4 regions of the Pseudomonas sp. B21-040 genome follow, and region 2 is predicted to be linked to each of the others. Evidence: predicted binding sites of a transcription regulator. Region 2 holds the regulator's gene; each other region holds the start of a gene.
What was found. The regulator sigma-54, encoded in region 2, starts transcription at its own class of promoters, with help from an activator protein. The targets are predictions, from matches to a motif close to ANTGGCATNNANNTTGCTNT.

Region 1 (7,252 bases), 1.1 Mb from region 2:
ATTACATAGCCAAATCTGTGCCAACAACCGAGACCTGGTGGAGATCGTTCCCACGCTCCGCGTGGTCACGCCGCCGTGGACGCTCTGCATCCGCTTCACGCTGTGACGCGGAGCGTCACGGGATGCATTCCCACGCGGAGCGTGGGAACGATCATCTGTGCCAGGTTCGGGAGATCGGTTACTGGAGCAACTCACTGATGGCAATGATCTGCTCCGCCACTTGAATCAGTTTCTGCTGGCGGCTCATGGCCTGGCGGCGCATCAGGGTGTAGGCCTCTTCCTCGTTGCAATGCTTCATCTTCATCAACAAGCCCTTGGCCAGCTCGATACGCTTGCGCTCGGCCAGTTGCTGGTCGCGGGCATGCAATTGGGCGCGCAGTGCCTGGTCGCTTTCAAACCGCGCCATGGCCACGTCGAGAATCGGCTGCAAGCGTTGTGCGTGAATGCCTTCGACGATGTAGGCACTGACCCCGGACTGGATCGCCTGACGCATCACGCCGGGGTCATGTTCATCGGTAAACATGACGATCGGCCGTGGCTGATCGCGGGTGACCAGCACCACTTGTTCCATCACATCGCGGCTCGGTGACTCGGTATCGATCAGAATCACGTCCGGGCGCACCGTTTCGACGCGCTCGGGCAGGTCGATGGTCAAACCCGATTCGTCGATCACCTCGAATCCGGCTTCAGTCAGCGCGGCTTTCAGGCGGCCGACTTTTTTCGCCGTGTCGTTGATCAGCAGGATACGCAACATGTTCGCAGTCTCCTGTCAGCGGTGGGCGAATCGGTAAGAGCTGTCGCTCATCGCGTGCAGCTTGAAACTGCGGGCATAGCCGACCGGATCGGAACCGTCCCAGACGTTGCCGTCGATCAACTGGCTGCTGCGCATGTCTTGATCCGAAGCGGCGACACCGACGGCGTTGGCGGCTTCGCGGTACAGGTCCAACTGCTGAACCTGACGGGCCACACCGAGGTAATCCGGGTCGTCGCGCAATAAACCCCAGCGCCGGAACTGGGTCATGAACCACATGCCGTCAGACAGGTACGGAACGTTGACCTCGCCACCGGCGTGGAAACGCAGTGCGTGCGGGTCCTGCCAGCGATTGCCCAGGCCGTCGGCGTAATCGCCCAGCAGACGTGGCTCGATGCAGTCCAGAGGGGCGTCGAGGTAATCGGGTGCACTAAGTAGTTGTGCAGTGCTGCGGCGATTTTCCGTGCTTTGCTCGATGAAGCGGCTGGCTTCCAGGATCGCCATCACCAAGGCCCGCGCGGTGTTGGGGTAGTGCTCGACAAACGCACGGGTACAGCCGAGGACTTTTTCCGGGTGGTCGGGCCAAATGGTCTGGGAGGTTGCCATTGTGAACCCCAGGTTTTGCTGCACCGCGCTGGCGGCCCATGGCTCACCCACGCAAAAACCGTCGATACGCCCCGCTTGCAGGTGCGCGACCATTTGCGGTGGCGGTACCACCACGCTGTCGACATCCTGCAACGGATGGATACCCTGGCTCGCCAGCCAGTAATACAGCCACATGGCGTGGGTGCCGGTGGGAAATGTCTGGGCGAACGTGAGTTTTGGGCGAGTTTGGTGCACGTGTCGGTCGAGTGCTTCAGGACCGGTCACGCCCAGCGCCTGCAAACCGTGGGAGAGATTGATGCTCTGGCCGTTCTGGTTCAGCCCCATCAGCACGGCCATGTCAGTCGAGGCTACGCCGCCGATGCCCAGGTGCACCGCATAAATCAGGCCGTACAGGCTGTGCGCGGCGTCGAGTTCGCCGCTGACCAGTTTGTCGCGCAGGTTGGCCCAGGACGACTGGCGCTTGAGGTTCAGGGTCAGGCCGTAGGGCTGGGCGAACCCCTGGGTGGCGGCGACCACGACCGAGGCGCAGTCGCTCAGGGCCATGAAGCCGAGATTGATGTCGGTCTTTTCCGGGGCATCGCTGCCATTGACCCAGGCCAGGGGGGTGGCTGGAACTTCAATCATCGTTAAGCACCTTCCATAAAAAAACGCCGTACCGGGCGGCTTGCCAGAGCAAGGGCCAGTGACGACGCCTTTGTCTTTCGACCCATCCCGCCGTTGGCATGAGTGCTGATAGCGGTGGTGGTGCAAGGCATATGCCATCGCGGGCTGATTTTGTCGCGTGCCTCGCCTGCGACGCCGATGCGCGGCTATAATTGCCGCCACTTTTCGTAGCCCAGAGTCAAACCCGCCCATGTACACCCTGGCCCGTCAGCTGTTGTTCAAACTTTCCCCGGAAACCTCCCACGATCTGTCCCTGGACCTGATCGGCGCGGGTGGGCGTTTGGGCCTCAACGGCTTGCTGTGCAAAGCTCCGGCGAACATGCCGGTGTCGGTCATGGGCCTGGATTTTCCGAACCCGGTCGGTTTGGCCGCCGGTCTGGACAAAAACGGCGCGGCCATCGACGGTTTCGCCCAGTTGGGCTTTGGATTTGTCGAAATCGGCACCATCACCCCGCGTCCGCAACCCGGTAACCCGAAGCCACGGATTTTCCGCCTGCCGGAAGCCGAGGCGATCATCAACCGCATGGGCTTCAACAACCTGGGCGTCGATCACCTGCTGGCCCGCGTCGCCGCCGCCAAATACAAGGGCGTGCTGGGTATCAACATCGGCAAGAACTTCGACACTCCGGTTGAACGTGCGGTCGACGATTACCTGATTTGCCTGGACAAGGTCTATGCCCATGCCAGCTATGTGACGGTCAACGTCAGCTCGCCCAACACACCGGGCCTGCGCAGCCTGCAGTTCGGTGATTCGCTCAAGCAGTTGCTCGCTGATCTGGCCACGCGCCGCGCAGAACTGGCCTTGCGCCACGGCAAACACGTGCCGCTGGCGATCAAGATCGCGCCGGACATGAGCGACGAAGAAACGGCGCAGGTCGCACAAGCGCTGATTGAAACCGGCATGGACGCAGTGATCGCCACCAACACCACCCTCAGCCGCGTCGGCGTCGAAGGCATGGAGCACGGTGACGAGGCGGGCGGTCTGTCCGGTGCACCGGTTCGCGACAAGAGCACTCACACCGTGAAAGTACTGGCGGCGGAACTGGCGGGTCGCTTGCCGATCATTGCCGTGGGCGGTATCACCGAAGGCAAGCACGCGGCAGAGAAAATCGCGGCAGGTGCGAGCCTGGTACAGATTTACTCCGGCTTCATTTACAAAGGCCCGGCGCTGATTCGTGAGTCTGTAGACGCCATCGCAGCCCTGCGCTGATTGTGTAGCAGCTGCCGAGCCTGCGAGGCTGCGTCCGGCTGCGCAGCAGTCGTCAAACCTGCATGCACGGTGCCTCTGCAAATCGCGGTGTCTGATTTCACGACTGCTTCGCAGCCGGACGCAGCCTCGCGGGCTCGGCAGCTGCTACAGGGATGGTGTTTGGCTAGAACGCAGGCATAAAAAAGGGCTCCTCGAAGGAGCCCCTGGGCCGGAGCCCGCCGTCCGGATGGGACGTGCGTGGTTAATTCAGTCAGTCATCAGATTGTCGTGTCGGAGTGTTTGGCCCTGTAAATTAGCCGACGGCGTGAAGTTCGTTGAGTCTGTGGATTCCCGCAGTGCCGGTCATACCGTCCCAGTTGTCGCCGCGTCCTTCTCGCCAGCCGTTAATCCAGGCTTGGCGTACCGACGGTAGAGTAAATGGGCAAAGCTCACGGGATTTGCCACCAACGCCATATTGATATCCGCGCAAAAATGCTCTTTCCAACGGATCACGCTTAAGTCTTCTCATAGGGTGTTGCCCTCACTTGTTGACTGTATTTATCGCGTCGACCTCTATTGAGGTCTGGCAGAAAAACTCTGCCGTTGGGGGCTCGCTGCCGGCGTGACGAGCCAAGGTGTTGACGTCGTTGCGGCGTCAACCTGTGTTGAGTTCTAACCAATGCGTCACATCGAGGGAATGATCGTTTTGTCATAAGAACGTAACCATAAAGATGCTAAGGCCATAAGCATCACGATGAATGCCCGGTGTTGATTGGCAAAAGCCCTGTATGATCGGCCCCCCGCAGGATGACGGGAGTAATCCCTTAGTGAGAATGACTTCTGTTGGTGGAAGCATTATTCGACGAAGGGTCGCTTTATGACATTTTGTTGCATCAACTATTTTATCTGTCCTTGCATCTAAGCTCTTTTAACCCGAGCAGCAGGGGTGGGACGGCACACCTTCGTGCCACGCGGGCGCTCTTCGAGAAAAGCGCCTGATTGAAAACCGGATCGGCAATGCGTTGCCGGTTCACTTCGCCAAAGGCTCTGAAATTCCCATGTCCGACCAATTCGAAATCTTCCTCACCTGCCCAAAAGGCCTTGAAGGCCTGCTCATCGAGGAAGCCGTCGGGCTTGGCCTTGAAGAGGCACGCGAGCACACCTCGGCCGTGCGCGGCATGGCCACCATGGAAACCGCTTACCGCCTGTGCCTGTGGTCGCGTCTGGCGAACCGGGTGCTGCTGGTGCTCAAGCGTTTCCCGATGAAGGACGCCGAAGACCTGTACCACGGCGTACTGGACATCGAGTGGCAAGACCACATGCTCAACGCCGGTACCTTGGCCGTCGAGTTCAGCGGCCACGGTTCGGGCATCGACAACACCCACTTCGGTGCCTTGAAGGTCAAGGACGCCATCGTCGACAAACTGCGCACCCCGCAAGGTGACCGTCCGTCGATCGACAAACTCAACCCGGACCTGCGCATTCACCTGCGCCTGGACCGTGGCGAAGCGATTCTTTCTCTCGATTTGTCCGGCCACAGCCTGCACCAGCGCGGTTATCGCTTGCAGCAAGGCGCGGCACCGCTGAAGGAAAACCTGGCGGCCGCGATCCTGATCCGTTCCGGCTGGCCACGCATTGCGGCCGAAGGCGGCGCGCTGGCTGACCCGATGTGCGGTGTCGGTACGTTCCTGGTCGAAGCGGCGATGATCGCCGCCGACATGGCGCCGAACCTGCGTCGCGAGCAGTGGGGCTTTACCCATTGGCTGGGCCACGTTCCGGCGCTGTGGAAAAAGCTTCACGAAGAGGCCACCGAACGTTGCGCGGCCGGCCTGGCCAAGCCACCGCTGTGGATTCGCGGTTACGAAGCCGACCCGCGCCTGATTCAACCGGGCCGCAACAACGTCGAGCGTGCCGGCCTGAGCGAGTGGATCAAGATCTACCAGGGCGAAGTCGGTACGTTCGAGCCGCGTCCGGACCAGAACCAGAAAGGCCTGGTGATCTGCAACCCTCCCTACGGCGAGCGTCTGGGTGACGAGGCGAGCTTGCTCTACCTCTATCAAAACCTCGGCGAGCGTCTGCGTCAGGCCTGCTTGAACTGGGAAGCCGCGGTGTTCACCGGCGCCCCGGATCTGGGCAAGCGCATGGGCATTCGCAGTCACAAGCAGTATTCGTTCTGGAACGGCGCATTGCCGTGCAAGCTGCTGCTGATCAAAGTCACGCCAGACCAGTTCGTCACGGGCGAGCGTCGCACCCCTGAGCAGCGTCAGGTCGAGCGCGAGCAGGCGGCTTACGATCAGGCACCGAGCGAGCCAGAAGAGCGCAAGTACAACAAAAACGGCAACCCGATCAAACCGACACCAGCACCTGCGCCGGTGATCGAGCAGCCGCGTTTGAGCGAAGGCGGGCAGATGTTTGCCAATCGCCTGCAAAAAAACCTGAAAGCCATGGGCAAGTGGGTCAAGCGCGAAGGCATCGACTGCTATCGCGTGTATGACGCCGACATGCCGGAATACTCGATGGCCATCGACCTGTATCAGGATTGGGTCCACGTTCAGGAATACGCGGCGCCGAAATCCATCGATCCGGAAAAAGCCTCGGCACGTATGTTCGATGCCTTGGCCGCTATTCCGCAGGCCTTGAACATCGACAAGAGCCGCGTGGTGGTCAAGCGTCGCGAGCGTCAGAGCGGCACCAAGCAATACGAGCGTCAAGCCGCGCAGGGCAAGTTCGTCGAGATCAACGAAGGTGGCGTGAAGCTGCTGGTCAACCTGACTGACTACCTCGACACCGGGCTGTTCCTTGACCACCGCCCGATGCGCATGCGCATTCAGAAAGAGTCGGCCGGCAAGCGCTTCCTCAACCTGTATTGCTACACCGCGACGGCCAGCGTTCACGCCGCCAAGGGGGGGGCACGCAGCACCACCAGCGTCGACCTGTCGAAAACCTATCTGGACTGGGCGCGTCGCAACCTGTCGCTGAACGGTTTCTCTGACAAGAACCGTCTGGAGCAGGGCGATGTGATGGTCTGGCTCGACGCCTGCCGTGACGAGTACGACCTGATCTTCATCGACCCGCCGACGTTCTCCAACTCCAAGCGCATGGAAGGGATCTTCGACGTGCAGCGCGATCAGGTGCAACTGATCGACCTGGCGATGGCCCGTCTGGCACCCGGTGGCGTGTTGTACTTCTCCAACAACTTCCGCAAGTTCGCCCTTGAGGAAAATCTCACGCAGCGTTACGCGGTCGAAGAAATCACCGCCCAGACCATCGATCCGGATTTCGCCCGCAACGGCAAGATCCACCGCGCATGGAAAATCACCGCACGTTGATAGCTGTGTGGATTGGATCCACAGAGCCTTGATTTTTAAAGGCTCTGTGGCTTCTTTCAGTGCTGGTCAAATTAGTGGCTAATAGCTATAACTCTCTCATGGCCAATGGGCTTTCCCGCACCTGGCGTTGTGAGTTGCGTTTATGTCGTTACACGCCGTGCGCCCCAAGATCCTGGGTTTTATCAGCGAAGATGTGTCGGCCTGGCTGGTCGCGCTGCTGGTATTGCTTATGGGGTGTGTTCTGACGGGGTTGTTGGCCTGGTCGACGGTCAACGTGTTTCGCCATCAACTCAAGCAACGCTTCCAACTGCTGGCCAGTGAACGCTATAGCCGCATTGAAGAACGATTTCAGGACCAGGAGCAGCGCCTCGACAGCCTGCGCCGGTTCTTCGCCAATTCCGACTCGGTCTCCCGCGAGGAGTTCGACGGTTTCACCAAACCCCTGTTGCACCGCGCTCAAGCCTATTCATTCGCGGCCCGCGTGACGCGTGCCGAGCGCGCAGAGTTCGAGCGCAAGGTGCGTGACGAGGGCTTTAGCGATTTCACCGTTCGTGAACTCGCCAGCGATGGTCAATTGCAATTGGCCGCTGAACGCGATGAATACGTGGTGGTGCTTTACAGCCAGACGCTAAGCCGACTGGGCTCGCCGCTGGGTTACGACTTATGGGCTCAGCCGATGCGTCGGGCGACCCTTGAGCGAGCGGATAAACGCGG
Region 2 (7,252 bases):
AATACGAAATGACGTCCGACAAAGTCGAACACCTGAAAGCGTCCGAAGTCACGCTACTGACCAATCCCGACCTGAACATGTTTCGCGGCACCCAGTTTCCCTGGCATGTCCAGAGCGAGCACGGAGAGGTCAACCCTGACGGCACTCAGGTCGAGCTGATCGATTCGGTACGCATCACCCGTTTCGACGAAAAAAACCGCAGGACCCTGATTACCACCACCCGTATGACTGTGTTCCCGCAGCAACAATATGCGCAGACCGACCAACCCGTTAGAATCGACGGCGCTGGCGGTGTATCGACAGGCAACGGAATGAAAGCGTACTTGAAAGAAAGCAGGATACACCTGCTATCGAACGTAAGAGGACAGTATGAGGCTCGTTAAAACTCTCCCTATTTTGCTCAGTCTGGGCGCAGCACTGGGAAGCGTGAGCGCCTGGGCTCTGCCGACCGACCAATCCCAGCCTATCCGCATACAGGCCGACGACGCCCAACTGGACGACAAGAACGGCATCGCCACCTATACGGGCGACGTAATCATCACCCAGGGCACGATGAAGGTCACCGGCAACAAAGTGACCATGACCCGCACTCCGACTGGCGACATCGACGTGGTGACTTCGGTGGGCAACCTCGCTTACTTCGAACAACTGCAAACCCAGGGCGACACCAAGCCTGTTCAGGGCTGGGGCGTCACCATCCAGTACCACGCCTCGCAAAACCGTGTCGTGCTGATCGACAAGGCAAAAGTTGTCGACAAGGACAACAACGTCACCCAAGGCGAGAAGATCGTCTACGACACGGCCAAAAAGCTTGCGAGCGCTGGTCGCGCCACGGGCAGCAAGGTCACTGAGGCGCGCCCGCGTATCGACATGGTGATCCAGCCGAAGAAGAAAACCGACGAGCAAAAGGCCCAGTAATGGCAACTCTGAAAGCTCAGCATCTGGCCAAGAGCTACAAGAGCCGCCAGGTCGTGCGCGATGTCAGCCTGTCGATCGACAGCGGTCAAATCGTCGGCCTGCTGGGCCCTAACGGCGCCGGCAAGACCACCTGCTTCTACATGATTGTCGGCCTTGTACAGGCCGATCAGGGGCGCGTACTGATCGACGACCTGGACGTCAGCCACCAGCCCATGCACGGTCGTGCGAAAGCCGGTATCGGCTATCTGCCGCAAGAAGCGTCGATCTTCCGCAAACTTTCGGTGGCCGACAACATCATGGCGATCCTCGAGACCCGCAAGGAGCTCGACAAGGCCGGACGTCGCAAAGAGCTGGAAAGCCTGCTGCAGGAATTCCATATCAGCCACATCCGCGACAACCTTGGTATGAGCCTGTCGGGTGGCGAACGCCGCCGCGTGGAAATTGCCCGGGCACTGGCGACTAACCCGAAATTCATCCTGCTCGACGAACCTTTCGCCGGCGTGGACCCGATTTCGGTCGGCGACATCAAACAGATTATCCACCACCTCAAGGCCAAGGGCATTGGCGTGCTGATCACGGACCACAACGTCCGTGAAACCCTGGATATCTGCGAAACCGCGTACATCGTCAACGATGGCCAACTGATCGCCGAGGGCGACTCTGCCACCATCCTTGCAAACGACCTGGTGAAAGAAGTCTATCTGGGCCATGAGTTCCGCCTGTAAGCATCGAGGTGTCTGGCTAGTCGACTGAGCTCCTGGCGCAATTAACACAGCAGTGTGTTTTTTATTGTTACGGCGCTCTAGGCAAACACTTCAGTTTCAGGCATATAATTTGCTTATGTTTGGCGCTCCGGCGCCCTGTAGTGGATGGCGCATGTGCGCCGGCGAATAAGGTGTTAAGCCCCTGCCATGAAACCATCGCTAGTCTTGAGAATGGGCCAGCAGCTGACGATGACACCGCAGCTGCAACAGGCCATCCGCCTGCTCCAATTGTCGACCCTGGACCTGCAACAGGAAATCCAGGAGGCTTTGGAGTCCAATCCGATGCTCGAACGCCAGGAAGAAGGCGACGACTTCGACAACGCCGACCCCTTGGCCGACAAAGCCGAGCAGCCACCCAACGCCGACATTCAGGAACCCTCCTATCAGGAAACCGCCCCCACGGTGGACAACCTCGAGGAAGGTGACTGGAACGAACGCATTCCCAATGAACTGCCGGTCGATACCGCATGGGAAGACGTTTACCAGACCAGCGCCAGCAGCCTGCCGAGCAACGATGACGACGAATGGGATTTCACCACTCGCACATCGGCCGGCGAGAGCCTGCAAAGCCACCTGTTGTGGCAACTGAACCTGGCACCGATGTCCGACACCGATCGCCTGATCGCCGTGACCCTGATCGACTGCATCAACAATCAGGGCTATCTGGATGAAACCCTCGAGGAAATCCTCGAAGCCTTCGATCCGGAACTGGACATCGAACTGGACGAAATCGAAGCCGTCCTGCACCGCATCCAGCAATTCGAGCCTGCCGGCATCGGCGCTCGCAACCTGGGCGAATGCCTGCTGCTGCAACTACGCCAGCTGCCAGCCAAGACGCCTTGGCTGGCCGAAGCCAAGCGTCTGGTCACTGACTACATCGATCTGCTGGGCAGCCGCGACTACAGCCAGTTGATGCGCCGCATGAAGCTCAAGGAAGACGAACTGCGCCAGGTCATCGAACTGGTCCAGAGCCTCAACCCGCGTCCCGGCTCGCAGATCGAATCCAGCGAAGCCGAGTACGTCGTGCCTGACGTTATCGTGCGCAAGGATAACGAGCGCTGGCTGGTAGAGCTCAACCAGGAATCGGTGCCAAAGTTGCGGGTCAACGCGCAATACGCCGGATTTGTCCGCCGTGCCGACACCAGCGCTGACAACACCTTCATGCGCAATCAGCTGCAAGAGGCCCGCTGGTTCATCAAGAGCCTGCAAAGCCGCAATGAAACCTTGATGAAAGTTGCCACCCAGATCGTCGAGCATCAGCGCGGTTTCCTGGAATACGGCGACGAAGCCATGAAGCCTTTGGTCCTGCATGACATTGCCGAAGCGGTGGGCATGCACGAATCGACGATTTCACGGGTAACCACGCAAAAATTCATGCATACCCCTCGGGGCATTTATGAGTTGAAATACTTTTTCTCCAGCCACGTAAGTACCTCCGAAGGCGGTGAATGCTCGTCCACAGCGATTCGCGCGATCATCAAAAAACTGGTTGCCGCGGAAAATCAGAAAAAGCCGTTGAGTGACAGCAAGATCGCTGGTTTACTGGAGGCACAAGGCATTCAGGTGGCTCGCCGCACCGTCGCCAAGTATCGCGAATCCCTGGGGATCGCGCCTTCGAGCGAACGTAAGCGGTTGATGTAGGGCCACGCCACAGCGTTCCAGTGGCAGGCATTTCTGCCTGCCGCTTTATGCACTGGCAACGAAGGAGAAGCTGTATGCAAGTCAACATCAGTGGACACCAACTGGAAGTGACCGAACCCCTGCGCACCTACATCGGCGAAAAACTCGAACGATTAGAGCGGCATTTCGACAAGATCACCAACGTGCAGGTCACGATGACCGTCGAGAAGCTGAAGCAGAAAATCGAAGCCACCCTGCATATTCCCGGCAATGAAGTGGTCGCCAACGCGGAACATACCGACATGTACGCAGCGATCGATTCACTGACCGACAAGCTGGATAAACAACTCAAAAAGCATAAGGAAAAGACCCAGAGCCTCCTCCAGGGTGCAACCGGTCGTTAACACTCCCAACCCATGATCCGACTTGAAAACATCCTGACCCCCGGCCGTTCCCTCGTGAACGTGCCGGGCGGCAGTAAAAAGAAAGCCCTCGAGCAAATTGCCAACCTGATCGCCCGGGAAGTGCCGGATCTGGAGATGCAAGATGTCTTCGAAGCGTTGATCGCCCGTGAAAAACTCGGCTCGACCGGTTTTGGTAACGGCATCGCCATCCCCCACTGCCGTCTGAAGGGCTGCATCTCGCCCATCAGCGCCTTGATGCACCTTGACGCGCCCATCGATTTCGATGCCATCGACGGGGCCCCGGTTGACCTGCTGTTCGTACTGCTGGTCCCGGAAGCCGCCACCGATGCGCACCTTGAATTGCTTCGTCAAATAGCCAGCATGCTTGATCGCAAGGAAGTGCGGGAAAAACTGCGTAGTGCTCCGAGCAACGAAGCCTTGTATAAGGTTGTTCTGGAAGAGCAAAACGGTCAGTAATCATGCGCTTGATCATCGTCAGCGGCCGCTCCGGCTCGGGTAAAAGCACCGTACTCGATGTTCTCGAGGATAACGGCTACTACTGCATCGACAACCTGCCCGCCGGACTGCTGCCGGAACTGGCCGAGCGTGCGTTGATTCATACCGAATTGTCGCAACCACTGGTCGCCGTATCTATCGATGCGCGCAATCTGCCGAGCCATCTTTCGCGGTTTCCCGAGTTACTCGAGGAAGTCCGTAGCCGGCATATCAAATGCGATGTGCTGTACCTGGACGCCGACGTAGATACCTTGCTCAAGCGGTTTTCCGAGACCCGCCGTCGTCACCCGCTGAGCACCGCCAATCGCTCGTTGGCCGAGGCGATCGAGGACGAAAGCAATCTGCTGGGCCCCATTGCCGACCTGGCCGATCTCAAAATCAACACGACCAACCTGAACCTGTATCAGCTACGCGACACCATCAAGCTGCGCCTGCTGAACCAGCCGGAAGCCGCCACCGCGTTCCTGGTCGAGTCCTTCGGATTCAAGCGCGGCATGCCGGTGGACGCGGACCTGGTGTTCGATGTGCGCTGCCTGCCCAACCCTTACTGGAAGCCGGAACTGCGAGCGCAGTCCGGGCTTGATCAACCGGTGGCCGAGTACCTGGCGGCTCAACCGGACGTCGAAGAGATGTTCCAGGACATTTCCACCTACTTGCTCAAGTGGTTGCCGCGCTTTGCTGCCAGCAATCGTGCTTATGTCACCATCGCCATTGGCTGCACCGGCGGGCATCACCGCTCCGTCTACCTGACCGAACGCTTGGGCCAGGTCCTGCAACAATCCCTGAAGAACGTCCAGGTCCGCCACCGCGACCTCAGCTAAAGGATCCACATCGCGATGCCTGCTCTGGAAATTGAAATCATCAACAAGCTGGGCCTGCATGCCCGCGCTTCTGCAAAATTCGTTGGCGTCGCCGGTGAATTCAAGGAATGCACGATCCGGGTCGGACGTACTCCCGATTCCATGGTGGACGGAAAAAGCATCATGGCGATGATGATGCTTGCCGCAGGCAAGGGAACGATAATTCACCTTAGTACCGAAGGTGAGCAAGCTGATGAAGCCTTGCAGGCGTTGGTGGATTTGATCAATGACTATTTCGGCGAAGGTGGTTAAGCACTCGTCTAGGCGAGTGCCGTATCCATCACCATCATCAAACAAAATCCGATCAACAAGCCAAGGCTCGCGAGTTTGTCATGACCATTGCGTCGCGACTCCGGGATCACTTCGTGGGTCACCACCAACAACATCGCCCCCGCCGCCAACGCCAATCCCAAAGGCAACAACAGTTCGGCAAGGCTTACCAGCCACGCGCACAACAGCGCGAATACCGGCTCGACCAGGCCTGATGCCGCACCCATCAGAAATGCCTTGATCCTCGACATCCCTGCCCCAGCCAGCACCAACGCAATCACCAGCCCTTCCGGCACATCCTGCAGCGCGATGCCCATGGCCAGGCTGTCCGCGTCCGGCATGCCACCGCCGGCAGAAACGCCGACGGCCATGCCCTCAGGGATGTTATGGGCAATGATGGCAAACACGAACAGCCAGATGCGTGGCGGAATCACCGGATGCTCAAGCGTGCCGATGAGCATTTCCGGTGAAGCGCTCGACACCTTGCGATCAACCAGATACAGACCAAACGCCCCGAGCATGATGCCGAAACAGATCAGTCCACTGGCCGACCACGGCGTCAGGCCGAGGCCTTCAGCGGCGGAAATGCCCGGCACGATCAGCGAAAATGCCGTCGCAGCCAGCATCACGCTGGCACCAAACCCCAACAATGTGTCACTGAGCGCCTGGGGCATGCGCCGAATGACCAGCACCGGCACCGCACCGAGCGCGGTGCCGAGCGCGCAGATCGCACCGCCCTGCAACGCCCGCGACAGTCTCGGCTCCAGATCCAGCCACTCCAATCCGTGGGCGACCAACAACGTCATACCCGCCATCAGTAACAGCGATCCCACCGCGTAACGAAACATTCGTCCACTTCCGATCGCCAGTGTTTCAGTGCCCATAGTCAGCCTTGGATTGTTTTATAGAGGACTTAAACCAGCGCGGCCTGATAGCGCGCAGCGACTTCGGGCCAATTGATGACGTTGTAGAACGCATTGATGTATTCCGGACGGCGGTTCTGATAGCGCAGGTAATAGGCGTGCTCCCACACGTCCAGACCAAGAATCGGCGTGTTGCCGTTCATCAGCGGACTGTCCTGGTTGCCGCTGCTTTCCACCACCAGCGTTTTTTGTGGCGTGACACTCAGCCAGGCCCAACCACTGCCGAAACGGGTCAGCGCCGCTTTGGTGAACGCCTCTTTGAAACTGTCCAGACCACCCAGATGCTCATCGATCGCCTTGGCCAGTGCACCTTCGGGATTGCCGCCGCCGTGAGGTGCCATCACTTCCCAGAACAGCGAATGGTTCGCGTGGCCACCGCCCTGATTGATGACGGCGGCGCGCAGTGATTCCGGCAGCTGCCGGACGCTGGCGACCAGCTTCTCAACTGACCACTCGGCGAACTCCGTGCCCTCAACTGCGGCGTTGAGGTTGTTGATGTAGGTCTGATGGTGCTTGGTGTAATGGATTTCCATGGTCTGTGCATCGATGTGCGGTTCCAGGGCGCCATAGGCGTATGGCAAGGCAGGCAAGGTAAAAGCCATTTCAATGGACTCCATGATGTAAAGGCGCAGGCGCGACCGCCGGGCTGTGCAGCAAACGATGGGTGCGCGGGTACTCGCCGTGCTCGCTGATGAAATTCAGCAGTTCGACATAGGTTTTGCTGCTTTGGCGCAGTGCGGCATCGCGCAGGGCCGGTGCCAGACGCGGATCCTGCAGGGTCTGCAACAACCGTTGGTGGATCGCACACAAATACTCGGCGCTCTCCTCCGGCTGGTTCAGCCGCAGATGCAGGTCCGCCAGGTTGTGGTGGGAAATCACGCAAGCCGCCACCGCTTCGTCGGCATCCGCCCAACGCTCAAACAACACTTGAGCCAGGGCCAGTGCCTGCAAGTAAGCCTCGCGGGCATCGACCAGTT
Region 3 (7,252 bases), 2.0 Mb from region 2:
AAGACCTGGCCGACGAGTTGCGTTTTCTCGCGGAAAACCTCGATGACGGCCAGGACTACGGTTTTACGCGGCCTTGAACATCAGTGGCGCGGTTCGAAATCTTCGCTGAACATTTCGTCTTCGGCGTCCGGGCTGACGGGAATCTTGTGTTCTTCCGATGCCCACGCCCCGAGGTCGATCAGTTTGCAGCGATCCGAGCAGAACGGCCGGAAGGTGCTCTCGGCACTCCATTCAACAGGAGCGCCACAGGTTGGGCATTGGACGGTTGGGGTCTGGCTCATGACTGGCCTCCACGCAAAGTAAGGTAAAAGTGATGCAGGCGTTCGACCTCGCTGTGCAGCCAGGCGAGGTCACGGTCGTTGACCACGACGTCGTCGGCATGGCTCACGCGGTCCTGGCGGCTGGACTGGGCCTTGAGGATCGCCTGGACCTGTTGCTCGCTGGTCTGGTCACGCTGCAAGGTGCGTTCGATCTGTAGTTTTTCAGGGGCATCGATCACCAGGACACGTTGGGTCATGGCGTACTGCCCGGATTCGATCAGCAGCGGTGAAACCAGAATCGCGTAAGGCGATTGTGCCTTGGCTAGATTGTGAGCAATTTCTTCACCGATCAACGGATGCAACAAGCCTTCGAGCCACCGGCGTTCCTCCGGCACTTCAAAAATCAAGCTGCGCAGAGCCGCGCGATCCAGTTGCCCGTCGGCTTGCAGCACACCGGGGCCGAAGTGTTCGGCGATGGCGGCCAGCGCCGGGCGACCCGGTTCCACCACCCAGCGCGCCGCGTGATCGGCGTCCACGACATGGATGCCCAGGTCGATGAAGTGCTGGGCAGCGGCGCTTTTGCCGCTGCCGATGCCGCCGGTCAGGCCAAGAATCCAGGGTTTTTCCACAGGGGTATTCATTTCAAACCGACAAACTGCCAATAGAAGTCGGTTATTTGACCACCCCAGAGCAAGGCAATCCAGCCGGCAATCGCCAGATAGGGGCCGAAGGGGATCGGCGTCGATGTATTCGCATTGCGCAAGCGCAGCAAAATCACGCCGACGAATACCCCCGCGAGCGATGACAGCAGAATCGTCAGAGGCAAAATCTGCCAGCCGCCCCAGGCCCCCAGCATGGCCAGCAACTTGAAATCACCGTGGCCAATCCCGTCTTTGCCGGTGAGCAGCTTGAACAGCCAGTACACCGTCCACAACACCATGTACCCGGCCACTGCTCCCCACAGGGCTTCATGCAATGACACGAAAACCCCGAAGCTGTTGACGATCAACCCGAGCCACAACAGCGGCAGCACCAACACGTCCGGCAGCAATTGGTGCTCGGCGTCGATCAGGCTCATCGCCAGCAATCCCCAACTCAGGACCAGTACCGTGCCGGCCTGCCAACCGAAACCGAAATGCCAGGCGATAAACGCCGAGAGCAGGCTGCAGGCCAGTTCAGTCAGCGGGTAGCGCTTGCTGATCGGTGCGCTGCAGTTTGAACACCGCCCCCTTAAAAACAGGTAACTGAGCACCGGAACGTTTTCCCATGGGCGAATTCGATGGTCGCAATGCGGGCAATGGGAATGGGGCAGCATCAAATTGTAGGGCGGGCCTGGTGCTTCGGCGGGGACACCGAGCACGTCATGGGCCTGCAACCGCCATTCGCGGTTGAGCATTTTCGGCAGGCGCCAGACCACCACATTGAGGAAACTGCCCACCAGCAGACCTACAACCAGTGCAATGGCCACGAACGCCAGCGGATAAACAGTCAGGATTTCATTCAAGGGCATGTCAGATCGCTGAGCCGAGTTGGAAGATGGGCAGGTACATTGCAACCACCAGGCCTCCGACGATAACACCGAGCACGACCATGATGAACGGCTCCATCAGGCTGGTGAGGTTATCGACCATGTTGTCCACTTCGTCCTCATAGAAACTCGCGACTTTGTCGAGCATGTCATCCAGTGCGCCGGACTCTTCGCCAATCGCTGTCATCTGAATCGCCATGTTGGGGAAGATGCCCGAGGTGCGCATGGAGAAGTTCAACTGCATGCCGGTCGACACGTCCTGCCTGATCCGCAGCACCGCACGCTTGAACACAATGTTGCCAGTGGCGCCGGCCACGGACTCCAGCGCTTCGACCAGCGGGACACCTGCGGCAAAGGTGGTCGACAGCGTACGGGCGTAACGGGCCACGGCAGATTTGTACATCAGCGTGCCAATCAGCGGCAGCTTCAACAGCCAGGTGTCCGTCCAGTCGCGAAACCCGGGGGACTTCCTGAAAGCGTGGCGCACACCGAAAATGCCCGCGATCAACCCGCCGAGCAGCGCCCACCACCACTGCTGCATGAACGCCGAAAGGCCGATGACCATCACGGTGAACGCCGGCAGTTCAGCGCCAAACCCTTTGAACACCGACTCGAACTGGGGCACCACCTTGACCAGCAGAATCCCCGTGACAATGATCGCGACAAACACCACCGCGAGCGGGTAGGTCATGGCTTTCTTGATCTTGGCCTTGAGGCTTTCGCTCTTTTCCTTGTAGGTGGCCACCCGTTCCAACAGGGTATCGAGAGCGCCAGCCTGCTCGCCGGCGTCCACCAGGTTGCAGTAGAGCTCATCGAAATACTGCGGCTTCTTGCGCAGGGACGCGGCGAAGCTGTTACCGGCCGCGACTTCCTGTTTCACCTCGTCCACCAGTTTGCGCATGGCCGGGTTATCGAAGCCTTCGCCGATAATGTCGAATGACTGCAGCAGCGGCACGCCCGCTTTCATCATGGTCGCCATCTGCCGGGTGAACAGGGCAATATCCTGGGTCTTGATGCGTTTGCCGACGCTGAAAATCGAGGCGGATTTCTTGCGTATCTTGCCGGGATTGATGCCTTGCTTGCGCAGTTGGGCCTTGATCAACGCCGGGTTCTGGCCGCTCAACTCGCCTGTCATTCGGGTGCCTTTGCGGTCTGTGCCTTCCCAGGCATAGACGCTGATTTTTGCTGCTTTGACCGCCATGTTCAGTCCTTGGTGACCCGGTTGATTTCTTCAAGGCTAGTGACGCCTTGCATGGCCTTGAGCAGGCCCGAGGTGCGCAAGTCGTTGAAACCGTCCTTGCGCATCTGGCTGTCGATTTGCAGTGAGTTGCCCTCGGCCATGATCAGCCGTTGCAGGTCCTTGGTGTTCTTCACCACTTCATAAATCCCGACGCGCCCTTTGTAGCCGTTGTTGCACTGATCGCAACCGACCGGCTCATAGATCGCGAATGAGCCGATGCGTTCCTCGGGAAAACCTTCCTTGAGCAGCGTTTCACGAGGGACGTCGATGGATTGCTTGCAGTGGTTGCACAATTTGCGCGCCAGACGCTGGGCGATGATCAGGGTGACCGAGGTGGCGATGTTGAAGCCCTGAATGCCCATGTTATGCAGACGGGTCAAGGTTTCGGCGGCGCTGTTGGTGTGCAGGGTGGACAGCACCAGATGCCCGGTCTGCGCGGCTTTGATGGCGATTTCGGCGGTTTCCAGATCGCGGATTTCGCCCACCATGATCACGTCCGGGTCCTGGCGCAGGAACGAACGCAGCGCCTGGGCGAAATCCAGCCCCTGCTTGGGATTGACGTTGACCTGGTTGATGCCTTCCATGTTGATCTCCACCGGGTCTTCGGCGGTGGAAATATTGATGTCCACGGTGTTGAGGATATTCAAGCCGGTGTAGAGCGACACGGTCTTGCCCGAGCCGGTGGGCCCGGTGACCAGAATCATGCCCTGTGGCTGCTTCAGGGCGGCCATGTACAAGTCTTTCTGGTCGGACTCGTAGCCGAGGGCATCAATGCCCATTTGCGCGCTGGACGGGTCGAGGATCCGGATCACCACTTTCTCGCCCCATAGCGTCGGCAGGGTATTGACCCGGAAATCAATCGACTTGCTCTTGGACAGGCGCATTTTTATCCGCCCGTCCTGAGGTTTGCGGCGCTCGGAAATGTCGAGGCTGGCCATGACTTTGAGCCGCGCCGCAATGCGGTTGGCCAATTGAGTGGGCGGCTTGGCCACTTCGCGCAACATGCCGTCGGTGCGCATCCGCACCCGGTATGTTTTTTCATAGGGCTCGAAGTGCAGGTCGGACGAGCCGCTCTTGATCGCGTCGAGCAGCATTTTGTGGACGAAACGCACGACGGGCGCATCGTCGGCATCCTGCCCGGCGATAGCGTCCTTTTTGTTGTCATCGACCGACTCGATGTCCAGCCCGTCGAGATCGACATCTGCCATGTCTTCCAGGCCGCTGGCATGGCTGTCGAAGAATTTCTCGATGGCATCGCTGAGCTTGTCGTCCTCCACCAGGATGGCTTCGGTGTTCAGCCCGGTGCTGAACTGGATGTCATTGATCGCCTGATGATTGGTCGGGTCGGAAATCCCCACGAACAACTTGTTGCCGCGTCGCCAGAGAGGCAGCGCATGGTGCTGGCGGATCAGCTTTTCGCTGACCAGTCCTTTGGGCTGGGTTTCCTTGTCCAGGCAATAGAGGTCCAGCAGCGCCATGCCGAAATGCTCCGAGGCAATCTCGGCGATCTGTCGACTCTTCGCCAGATTGTTCTGTACCAGGTAACTGACCAGGGAAATCTTGTTGCGTTGGGCTTGCTGATACGCCTGTTGCGCGCTTTTGTCAGTGAGCAGCTCGGCCAGGACCAATTGCTTGGCCAGACCGCTTAGGGCGATGTCGTTCATGGGGATACCGGACACAGACAGTTCAAGACTTATAGCCTAGTCAAGGCGCTGAACCAAACCAGCGGCGTTGAGGTGACAAAAAGTGTCAGATAGTGCGGTTGCAGGGGGCTCGAAAGCCCTTCGGCTCGACTTCGCGCCCCGCCAGCAGGGGCTCTGGCGCTTGGCATGGGCTGTGCTGATGCTCTTGCAGATCATGAGATTTCAACTCATGCATGGAGCGTGTCTATGAAGACTCAGAAAGGTTTTACCCTGATCGAACTGCTGATCGTGGTGGCGATCATCGGGATTCTGGCGACGTTTGCGTTGCCGATGTATTCCAAATATCAGGCTCGGGCGAAAGTGACGGCAGGCTTGGCCGAGATTTCCGCCATGAAGGTTCCGTATGAAGATGTGATCAACCAGGGGACTGCGCCAACGGTGGCCAACGTGGCGCCGGCGGGCAATGCCACCACCAGCAATTGCACGGTCGCAGTGACAGGTACGGTTGCCACGGGTGCCGGCACCATCACGTGCACGATCTTGAATGCACCGGGGCCTGTGTTGAGCAAGACCATCACATTGACCCGTGATGCCACTAATGGCTGGGCGTGTACCAGCACTGCTCAACAAGACTACGTGCCTAAAGGCTGCACGGGTTCCGCTACGTAAACGCTGAGATCCGGCACAGCCCCGCTTCTAAGGACACGGGGCTTTTTTTGCTTGCGAATGTCTCGCAGACACAGAAAAAAAGCCAAAAAATTCAGCGTGTTAGGAACTTTGTGAAAACCCGCATGTTGCATGCAGAGATTTACCAGGTCATGCATTTTGCATGATTTCGAAAATGGGTCGAATTTATAAGTTATTGATTTATAAGAATTTGTTAGTTGTTTCAAAGTTGGCACAGCGTTCGCAATATCCCCAGTAACCCTGCTGAGAAGACAACCAGCAGACTTTCTAGAAAAACAGGAGTTACTCGTATGAAGAAGTTCGCTATCGCTGCCGCTACTGCTACCGCGCTGACCCTGACCCTGGCCAACGCAGCATTCGCGCAGACCACCACCACTCAAGCCCCTTTGACATTGGCTTCTGGTGAGGCTGCCAAGGTCGAGGAAGCTACTTCCGATACCTGGATCACCACCAAAGTTAAAAGCGACCTGCTGACTGAAAAAGGTATTCCTGGCACCGACATCAAAGTCGAAACCAACAAAGGTGTTGTGTCCCTGTCGTCCACGGTTGCCGTGACTGATTCTCAGAAAGCCACCGCTGTGGCGATCACCAAGAAAATCAAAGGCGTCAAAGCGGTCTCCGCTGACGGCCTGAAAGCCGAGTAAGGCAAGACTTCTCGCCTGGACCGGGAGAAGGTGTGGCAGACGGGCTGAGCAATACGCCTGCCGCTTCTTGGGAGTTCATGCGAACGGCCATAAGGATGTGGCCATTACAGGCCTCCGACATTCGTGTCGGGGGCCTGTTCTATATGGGCAACACAAAACAACTGTGGGAGCGAGCTTGCTCGCGATGAGGGCATAACATTCAACATCCAGGTTGACTGTTAGACCGCCATCGCGAGCAAGCTCGCTTGTATGTTTAGACTTGAAGGGGTGGGGATTTAATTGCCGCGTTTGCTGGTGATTTGGGTCAGGCGATTGCCTTCAAAACGCAGGAACTGGTACATCCCGCCGTTGGGCCCGTAGGTCCATTCCTCCACCTGGAACTCTTCACGTCGATTGGCACTGCGTTTGTACCCGAGCAAATCGCGGCTGACAGGTTCTCCACACTTTTGCAGCACTTCGCTGGACCTGTCGCCGACGCTGATCAATTGACTGCCACAGCGCAAGGTGTCGGCTGCGGAGACTTGGCTGGCGCCCATCACCAGCACCAGGCCTGAGAGCAATCGCCTGACCTTCACTCGGCGTCCAGATGCATCGGCGTCACCACCCGGCCATCACTTTCTGCTTCGCCAAGGCTGGCGTCGATGAAGTACACGCGGTCATCGGCCAACTGGCCCTTGTCGACCAGATAATCCTTGATGCTGCTGGCGCGGTCCTGACCCAACTGACGCAACAGCACATCGCTGGTACTCCAGAACTTGATCACGTCCGCACGCATTTTCGCGGTGCGATCTTCCTTGCCCAGGTCCTTCCATTCGGCGGGTGGCTGGGTCTTCAGGCGGGTGCGGTAGATGCCTTCCAGCAGCGGGCCTTTCTCGTTGTCCGGAACATCCAGCAATGAGGCCTGTGCTGGCACCTTGTCGCCACGACGCTGGAGCATTTTGTAGTAGTTGTACTGGTATTCCCGCTCCAGGCGTTGCTCGGCGATCAGCGGGCCATCGCTGCTCGCCGCCGCCGTGCCTTCGATTTCCAGGCGCAGGGCCGGGCGTTCCTTCAGGGCGTTGGACAGTTTGACCAATGCCGCTTCGGCATCCTTGCCCAGGTCGCTTGAACCCGGCGCGAATGACACGCTGCCCAAGTCTTCGGAACCGCCGCCACTGACCAGCCCGCCAATCATTTTGAACGGCGCAGCGGCTGCCTTGACGATCAGGTTGCGCAGGGTTTGCCAGATAATCGGCATGACACTGAACTGC
Region 4 (7,252 bases), 620 kb from region 2:
ACGCTCGCCCCGCGCCAACCGACCACCGGCGTGTCATACGCAATGGCGCGGACGGTTTCCACCGGGGTCCAGACCTGCTTGGTCTTGCCGTTTTCATCGGTGAAGGTTTCGACGCTGCCACCAAAGCCAATCGGGTACACAACCTCTGGCCGTTCAAACTCCCACGGGTTGCCGAAGTCCAGCCAGTGTTCGGTCTGCTCCTGCTGCCAGCCGTCGACGATGGCCTGGCGAAACAAACCGTGCTCGTAACGAATGCCATAACCATGACCGGCGATGCCGAGGGTCGACATGCTTTCCATAAAGCACGCGGCCAGACGACCGAGGCCGCCGTTGCCCAGCGCCGCATCGGGTTCCAGCAGGCGGATGCGTTCAAGGTCGACACCGAGTTCGGTCAGGGCTTCGCGAGCGACGTCGAGCAGGCCAAGGTTGCTCAGGCTGTCGTAGAGCAGCCGGCCAATAAGAAATTCCAGGGAAAGGTAATAAACCCGTTTCTGCCCTTTGCGGTAGATCTGCCGGGTGTGGTCCATCCAGTGCTCGACCATGTGATCTCGTGCCGCCAGGGCGATGGCTTCGAACCAGTCGTGGTCGAAGGCGTGATCCGGGTCTTTACCCACCGCGTAAGTGAGTTTGGTCAAGACGGCGTCGCGGAATGCGGCCACCTCTGCATCGCGAACAAGTGGTTCTTGAGTCATCGATAGGACCTCGAGCGAGCGTGGAGTTGTTGAGCCTAGACGGTCTGACAGACGCTGGGGGCTCTGGTTCGGCAGTTTTTCCTGAGAGTGCGAGATCGGTCGGCATTACATTGTCGTGTGCCTGAATCAATGCAGGGGCCGTGCCGGATTAACGGTGCCGATTGGGCAATACAAAAAAATCTGGCGAAAGGTTGTTCAAAAATCCACCAGTCCCGGTATGATCGCGCGCCCTGATGCACGTGCTGGTAACAACCGATGATGAAGCCCAACCTGATCGCCGCCGCTGAGATCGATCGCCTCGATACCTGGGCCAAGTACTCTGCGCCGATGTGCGGTTCCTGCGTGTCCAGCTGCTGCACGCTGCCGGTCGAGGTCAAGATCAAGGATCTGATCCGCATCGGTATCGTCGACGAATTCGAGCGCGGCGAGCCGGCGAAAAACATCGCCAAGCGCCTGCAGAAGGAAGGGATCGTCGAGCGCTACAGCCAGAAAACCGAGATCTTTACCCTCCAGCGCATGAGCAACAACGATTGCCTGTACCTGGATCGTAAGAGCCGTCTGTGCACTATTTATGAAAAGCGCCCTGACACGTGCCGCAACCACCCGAAAATCGGGCCGCGCCCGGGGTATTGCGCCTACAAGCCCAAGGAAGTGGCGCGCGAGACCAGCAGCAGTCGCCGGCCCCTCGAGAAGTTTTAACCCCTTCGCATGAGCATTCCCACGCTCGGCGTGGGAATGTAGCCCGAGACGCTCCCCGCACTAAAGCGGACGCGGAGCGTCCATAGAGGCATTCCCACGCAGAGCGTGGGAACGATCAATCCCCCGTAGCAGCTGTCGAGCCTCAGCGAGGCTGCGTTCGGCTGCGCAGCAGTCGCAGTCCGGGGACAAGGTCGAAATGATGCACCGCAGCGTTTGATTTCACGACAGCTGCGCAGCCGAACGCAGCCTCGCAAGCTCGGCAGCTGCTATAGCCAGACAAACAAAAACGCCCCCGACCTTGCGGTCGGGGGCGTTTTTTTGCCAGCTAACTAAATGACTTAGTTACCGGACTTCTTCGCAGCGCGGGTACGCTCGCTTTCGCCCAGGATCTTCTTGCGAAGACGGATGGACTTAGGAGTGACTTCACACAGTTCGTCTTCTTGTACGAACTCCAGAGCTTGCTCCAGAGTGAACTTGACAGGCGGAACCAGTGCGATGGTTTCGTCTTTACCCGAAGCACGCATGTTGTCGAGCTTCTTGCCTTTAGTCGGGTTAACACCCAGGTCGTTGTCGCGGCTGTTCAAGCCAACGATTTGACCTTCATAGATGTCCTGGCCGTGTTCTACGAACAACTTGCCACGCGCCTGCAGGGTTTCCAGCGAGTAAGTCAGAGCCTTACCGGTAGCAACCGATACCAGCACGCCGTTCTGACGGCCGGACATGTCGCCGGACTTCATCACGTCGTAACGGTCGAAGATCGAGGTCAGGATGCCGCCACCGGAGGTCAGGGTCAGGAACTCGTTACGGAAACCGATCAAGCCACGAGCCGGGATGTTGTACTCAAGGCGCACACGGCCCTTGCCATCCGGAACCATGTTGGTCAGGTCGCCTTTACGCAGGCCCATTTGCTCCATGATCGCGCCCTGGGATTCTTCCGGCAGGTCGATGGTCACGTTTTCGTACGGTTCGTGCTTGACGCCGTCAACCATACGGATGATCACTTCCGGACGACCAACACCCATTTCGAAGCCTTCGCGACGCATGGTTTCGATCAGTACCGAGAGGTGCAGCTCACCACGGCCGGACACTTTGAACTTGTCAGCCGAGTCGCCTTCTTCAACGCGCAGAGCAACGTTGTACAGCAGCTCTTTGTCCAGACGTTCCTTGATGTTACGGCTGGTCACGAACTTGCCTTCACGGCCGCAGAACGGCGAGTCGTTAACCTGGAAGGTCATCGAAACGGTTGGCTCGTCAACGGTCAACGGCTTCATCGCTTCAACGTTCAGTGGGTCGCACAGAGTGTCGGAGATGAACAGTTGGTCGAAGCCGCTAACGCAGACGATGTCGCCGGCAGCTGCTTCTTCAACGTCGATGCGGTGCAGACCGTGGTGACCCATCAGCTTCAGGATACGACCGTTACGGCGCTTGCCGTCGGCATCGATTGCCACAACCGGGGTGTTCGGCTTGACGCGACCACGAGCGATACGGCCAACGCCGATAACACCCAGGAAGCTGTTGTAGTCCAGAGCGGAGATCTGCATCTGGAACGGACCGTCACGGTCGACTTTCGGTGCTGGTACATCGTCGACGATCGACTGGTACAGCGGGGTCATGTCTTCAGCCATGGCGGTGTGGTCAAGACCAGCAATACCGTTCAGGGCCGAGGCGTAGACGACTTTGAAGTCCAGCTGTTCTTCGGTAGCACCCAGGTTGTCGAACAGGTCGAAGATCTGGTCCAGAACCCAGTCCGGACGCGCGCCTGGACGGTCAACCTTGTTGATGACCACGATTGGACGCAGGCCGGCTTCGAAAGCCTTCTTGGTCACGAAACGGGTTTGCGGCATAGGGCCGTCTTGAGCGTCAACCAGCAGCAGAACGGAGTCAACCATCGACATTACGCGTTCAACTTCACCGCCGAAGTCGGCGTGGCCCGGGGTGTCCACGATGTTGATGTGGTAGCCGTTCCAGTTGATGGCGGTGTTTTTCGCCAGAATGGTAATACCGCGCTCTTTCTCCTGGTCGTTGGAGTCCATCACGCGCTCGTCGTTGAGCTCGTTGCGCTCCAGGGTGCCGGATTGACGCAAGAGTTTGTCTACCAGGGTGGTTTTACCATGGTCAACGTGAGCAATGATGGCGATGTTGCGTAGATTTTCGATCACTTGTGTATCTCGATCAGAGGATTCGGTGTGCTGACAAGTCTTGGCAGCGATTTACAGTAGAGTCAGGCCTTGCCGTTACAGCTTGACGGCAGAGTCGGGGGGCCGGTGACGCAGGCCACAGGCATACAGCCCCGGGCTCTTAGCTCGGTCGATAAACGCGCACATTGGCATGCCCCTCACTGAGCAAATGGTGGGCATGCAGGCGACTCATCACGCCTTTGTCGCAATACAGCAGGTACTGGCGAGTAGGGTCCAGTTCCTTGAAACGAGCGTTCAATGCATAAAACGGCATCGTTTGTACCTCGATGCCAGCGAGGTCCAGCGGGTCATCCTCAGCGGCATCCGGGTGACGGATGTCGATGACGATTTGCCCCGCCAGCGCTTCGCTGACTTCTTCAATCTGCAAGTCCTGGCCCAATTCGTCGATTACGCGATCGATCGGCACCAGTTTGGCGTTTTCGAGCGCACGCTCGAGCACCGCCATGTCGAATTCTTTCTCTTCGTGCTCCACCCGGTGGCGCTTGGCAGCCGTCTTCGGATTAACCGAGATGACCCCGCAGTATTCCGGCATGTGCTTGGCGAAGTCGGCCGTCCCGATTTCGTTGGCCAGGTCGATGATGTCCTGCTTGTGACTGGCGATCAGCGGACGCAGCACCAGCTTCTCGGTCACGCAGTCGATCACGTTCAGGTTCGGCAAAGTCTGGCTCGACACCTGGGAGATCGCCTCGCCGGTCACCAGCGCTTCGATTTGCAGTCGATCAGCAATACGGGAAGCAGCGCGCAACATCATACGCTTCAAAACTACACCCATATGACTGTTATCGACTTTCCCGAGAATTTCTCCCAGTACTTCCTCGAACGGCACACTGACAAATAACACGCGCTGGGAGCTGCCGTACTTCTTCCAGATGAAGTGCGCGACTTCCATCACGCCCAGCTCGTGGGCCCTTCCGCCCAGATTGAAGAAGCAGAAGTGAGCCATCAGGCCGCGACGCATGATCTGGTAGGCCGCCACGGTGGAGTCGAAGCCGCCGGACATCAACACAAGTGTCTGTTCCAGTGCACCCAGCGGATAACCGCCGATGCCGTTGTGCTGACTGTGGATTACGAACAACCGTTGGTCGCGAACTTCGATTCGGACTTCGATTTCAGGCTTTTTCAGGTCAATCCCGGCGGCACCGCACTGACGGCGCAACTGGCTGCCGACGTACTTCTCAATATCTATCGAGCTAAATGGGTGCTTGCCGGCGCGTTTGCAACGCACCGAGAAAATCTTGCCGGCCAGCGCATCACCGTAGTGCTGCTTGCATTTTTCAACGATGTCGTCGAAATCCCCCAGCGGGTACTCATCGATCTGCAGGAAGTGCGCGACGCCCGGCATGCAGCTCAGGCGCTCGCCCATCTCCTTCAGGGCCTTGGGGTCGCTGACGCGGGTTTCCAGCTCGAGGTTGTCCCACACGCCGTTCACCACCACGGCCGGGTCCAGATCGCGGAGCACGGCACGGATGTTCTTGGCCAATTGGCGGATGAAACGCATCCGTACCGGGCGGCTCTTGATGGTGATCTCAGGGAAGACTTTTACGATTAATTTCATGGAAACAGCGCGCGCATGGCCTGCCGAAAAAGGGGGGCGCGGATTATAGCGGAAATTGCTCAAGGTTTAACCAATTAATGTGCAGAAGGTTTTGCGCGCACCAAAACGGGTCATTTGTGAAATTCAGCGCTACATTGTAGGGCGGGATTTCCCACCTAAAGGGCCTTTGCGCCTTTATAAGCGTGTATTTGGGGCAAAAAACCCATGGTGGGGCACTGGCATGCAATTTGCTCCCTTGTGAGGCAGGTTGCCTTGGCAGAGTATTCGCGCCGGCATCACCAACATTCTAAGGGCATCCACTACTAAGCCCGAAGCCACCCGGAGGACACTATGTCGAAGTCGGTTCAACTCATCAAAGATCATGACGTCAAGTGGATTGATCTGCGCTTCACAGACACCAAAGGCACTCAGCACCACGTGACCATGCCGGCTCGCGACGCGCTGGATGACGACTTCTTCGAAGTCGGCAAAATGTTCGATGGCTCCTCCATCGCTGGCTGGAAAGGCATCGAAGCCTCCGACATGATCCTGATGCCGGACGACTCCACCGCTGTTCTCGACCCGTTCACCGAAGAGCCGACCCTGATCCTGGTCTGCGACATCATCGAACCTTCGAGCATGCAAGGCTACGACCGCGACCCACGTGCGATCGCCCGCCGCGCCGAAGAACACCTGAAAGCCACCGGTATCGGTGACACCGTGTTCGCTGGTCCAGAGCCAGAGTTCTTCATCTTCGACCAGGTCAAATTCAAGTCCGACATTTCCGGCTCCATGTTCAAGATCTACTCTGAACAAGGTTCGTGGATGTCCGACCAGGACATCGAAGGCGGCAACAAAGGCCACCGTCCAGGCGTCAAAGGCGGCTATTTCCCGGTTCCGCCGTTCGACCACGACCACGAAATCCGTACCTCCATGTGCAACGCACTGGAAGAAATGGGCCTGACCGTCGAAGTTCACCACCACGAAGTGGCGACTGCCGGCCAGAACGAAATCGGCGTCAAGTTCAACACCCTGGTGAAGAAAGCCGACGAAACCCAAACCCTGAAGTACGTCGTGCACAACGTTGCCGATGCCTACGGCCGCACCGCGACCTTCATGCCTAAGCCTCTGTACGGCGACAACGGCTCGGGTATGCACGTACACATGTCCATCTGGAAAGATGGCAAGAACACCTTCGCTGGCGAAGGTTATGCCGGCCTGTCCGACACCGCCCTGTACTTCATCGGCGGTATCATCAAGCACGGTAAGGCCCTGAACGGCTTCACCAACCCGGCTACCAACTCCTACAAGCGTCTGGTTCCAGGCTTCGAAGCTCCAGTGATGCTGGCCTACTCGGCTCGCAACCGTTCCGCTTCGATCCGTATTCCTTACGTGTCGAGCCCGAAAGCCCGCCGTATCGAAGCACGTTTCCCGGATCCGGCTGCCAACCCGTACCTGTGCTTCGCCGCACTGCTGATGGCTGGCCTGGACGGCATCCAGAACAAGATCCACCCTGGCGACGCAGCTGACAAAAACCTGTACGACCTGCCGCCTGAAGAGGCGAAAGAGATCCCACAAGTTTGCGGTAGCCTGAAAGAAGCCCTGGAAGAACTGGACAAAGGTCGTGCGTTCCTGACCAAAGGCGGCGTTTTCAGCGACGACTTCATCGACGCTTACATCGCCCTGAAAAGCGAAGAAGAAATCAAGGTACGTACCTTCGTACACCCACTGGAATACGAGCTGTACTACAGCTGCTGATCCGGTAGCGCTGCGGCACGCAGCGTGACAAAAAGAGGCCTCCTTCGCAGACTGTGTGAAAACCTAGCAATCTGCGCAAAGCTCAAAGAAAATGCTCCGTATCGAAAGATACGGAGCATTTTTCGTTATGGCTTACATCCAAGGTGAGTCCCGTAGCCAGACCAGTCTGTTCCCGGTCTCGCTGGAAGAACTGATCCCCGAGGATCATCTCGTTCGGGTTATTGACCTGTACGTCGCCAAGCTGGATCTGGTGCAACTGGGCTTTGATAAAGCGCTGCCCAAAAGCACAGGTCGTCCTTCTTATGATCCTGCCGATCAGCTCAAGCTCTACCTCTATGGCTATTTTCAGCGGATTCGCTCATCGCGGCGTC

Region 1: a site for sigma-54 is predicted at 2,101-2,120, ahead of LOY55_RS09165 (CmpA/NrtA family ABC transporter substrate-binding protein). Genes of this name have one in related genera too.
Region 3: a site for sigma-54 is predicted at 4,852-4,871, ahead of LOY55_RS26035 (pilin). Genes of this name have one in related genera too.
Region 4: a site for sigma-54 is predicted at 5,359-5,378, ahead of glnA (glutamate--ammonia ligase). Genes of this name have one in related genera too.

What each region holds. Positions count from the first base shown of each region.
Region 1 covers NZ_CP087176.1:2,024,037-2,031,288, forward strand. Annotated here, with positions in the region: gene LOY55_RS09160 (ANTAR domain-containing response regulator) at 179-754, opposite strand; gene LOY55_RS09165 (CmpA/NrtA family ABC transporter substrate-binding protein) at 770-1,981, opposite strand; gene LOY55_RS09170 (quinone-dependent dihydroorotate dehydrogenase) at 2,211-3,230, shown strand; gene rmf (ribosome modulation factor) at 3,523-3,738, opposite strand; gene rlmKL (bifunctional 23S rRNA (guanine(2069)-N(7))-methyltransferase RlmK/23S rRNA (guanine(2445)-N(2))-methyltransferase RlmL) at 4,268-6,538, shown strand; gene LOY55_RS09185 (GGDEF domain-containing protein) at 6,681-7,252, shown strand, end outside.
Region 2 covers NZ_CP087176.1:962,423-969,674, reverse strand. Annotated here, with positions in the region: gene lptC (LPS export ABC transporter periplasmic protein LptC) at 1-383, shown strand, start outside; gene lptA (lipopolysaccharide transport periplasmic protein LptA) at 370-918, shown strand; gene lptB (LPS export ABC transporter ATP-binding protein) at 918-1,643, shown strand; gene LOY55_RS04270 (RNA polymerase factor sigma-54) at 1,830-3,323, shown strand; gene hpf (ribosome hibernation-promoting factor, HPF/YfiA family) at 3,398-3,706, shown strand; gene ptsN (PTS IIA-like nitrogen regulatory protein PtsN) at 3,719-4,183, shown strand; gene rapZ (RNase adapter RapZ) at 4,186-5,043, shown strand; gene LOY55_RS04250 (HPr family phosphocarrier protein) at 5,059-5,334, shown strand; gene LOY55_RS04245 (ZIP family metal transporter) at 5,343-6,236, opposite strand; gene LOY55_RS04240 (superoxide dismutase) at 6,266-6,877, opposite strand; gene LOY55_RS04235 (hypothetical protein) at 6,879-7,252, opposite strand, start outside.
Region 3 covers NZ_CP087176.1:5,692,077-5,699,328, reverse strand. Annotated here, with positions in the region: gene LOY55_RS26065 (hypothetical protein) at 1-77, shown strand, start outside; gene yacG (DNA gyrase inhibitor YacG) at 81-281, opposite strand; gene coaE (dephospho-CoA kinase) at 278-901, opposite strand; gene LOY55_RS26050 (A24 family peptidase) at 898-1,770, opposite strand; gene LOY55_RS26045 (type II secretion system F family protein) at 1,772-2,989, opposite strand; gene pilB (type IV-A pilus assembly ATPase PilB) at 2,992-4,692, opposite strand; gene LOY55_RS26035 (pilin) at 4,918-5,340, shown strand; gene LOY55_RS26030 (BON domain-containing protein) at 5,649-6,002, shown strand; gene LOY55_RS26025 (DUF2845 domain-containing protein) at 6,278-6,538, opposite strand; gene LOY55_RS26020 (DUF748 domain-containing protein) at 6,574-7,252, opposite strand, start outside.
Region 4 covers NZ_CP087176.1:339,219-346,470, reverse strand. Annotated here, with positions in the region: gene LOY55_RS01625 (glycogen/starch/alpha-glucan phosphorylase) at 1-692, opposite strand, end outside; gene LOY55_RS01620 (YkgJ family cysteine cluster protein) at 951-1,391, shown strand; gene typA (translational GTPase TypA) at 1,730-3,550, opposite strand; gene thiI (tRNA uracil 4-sulfurtransferase ThiI) at 3,690-5,144, opposite strand; gene glnA (glutamate--ammonia ligase) at 5,475-6,881, shown strand; gene LOY55_RS01600 (IS1182 family transposase) at 7,009-7,252, shown strand, end outside.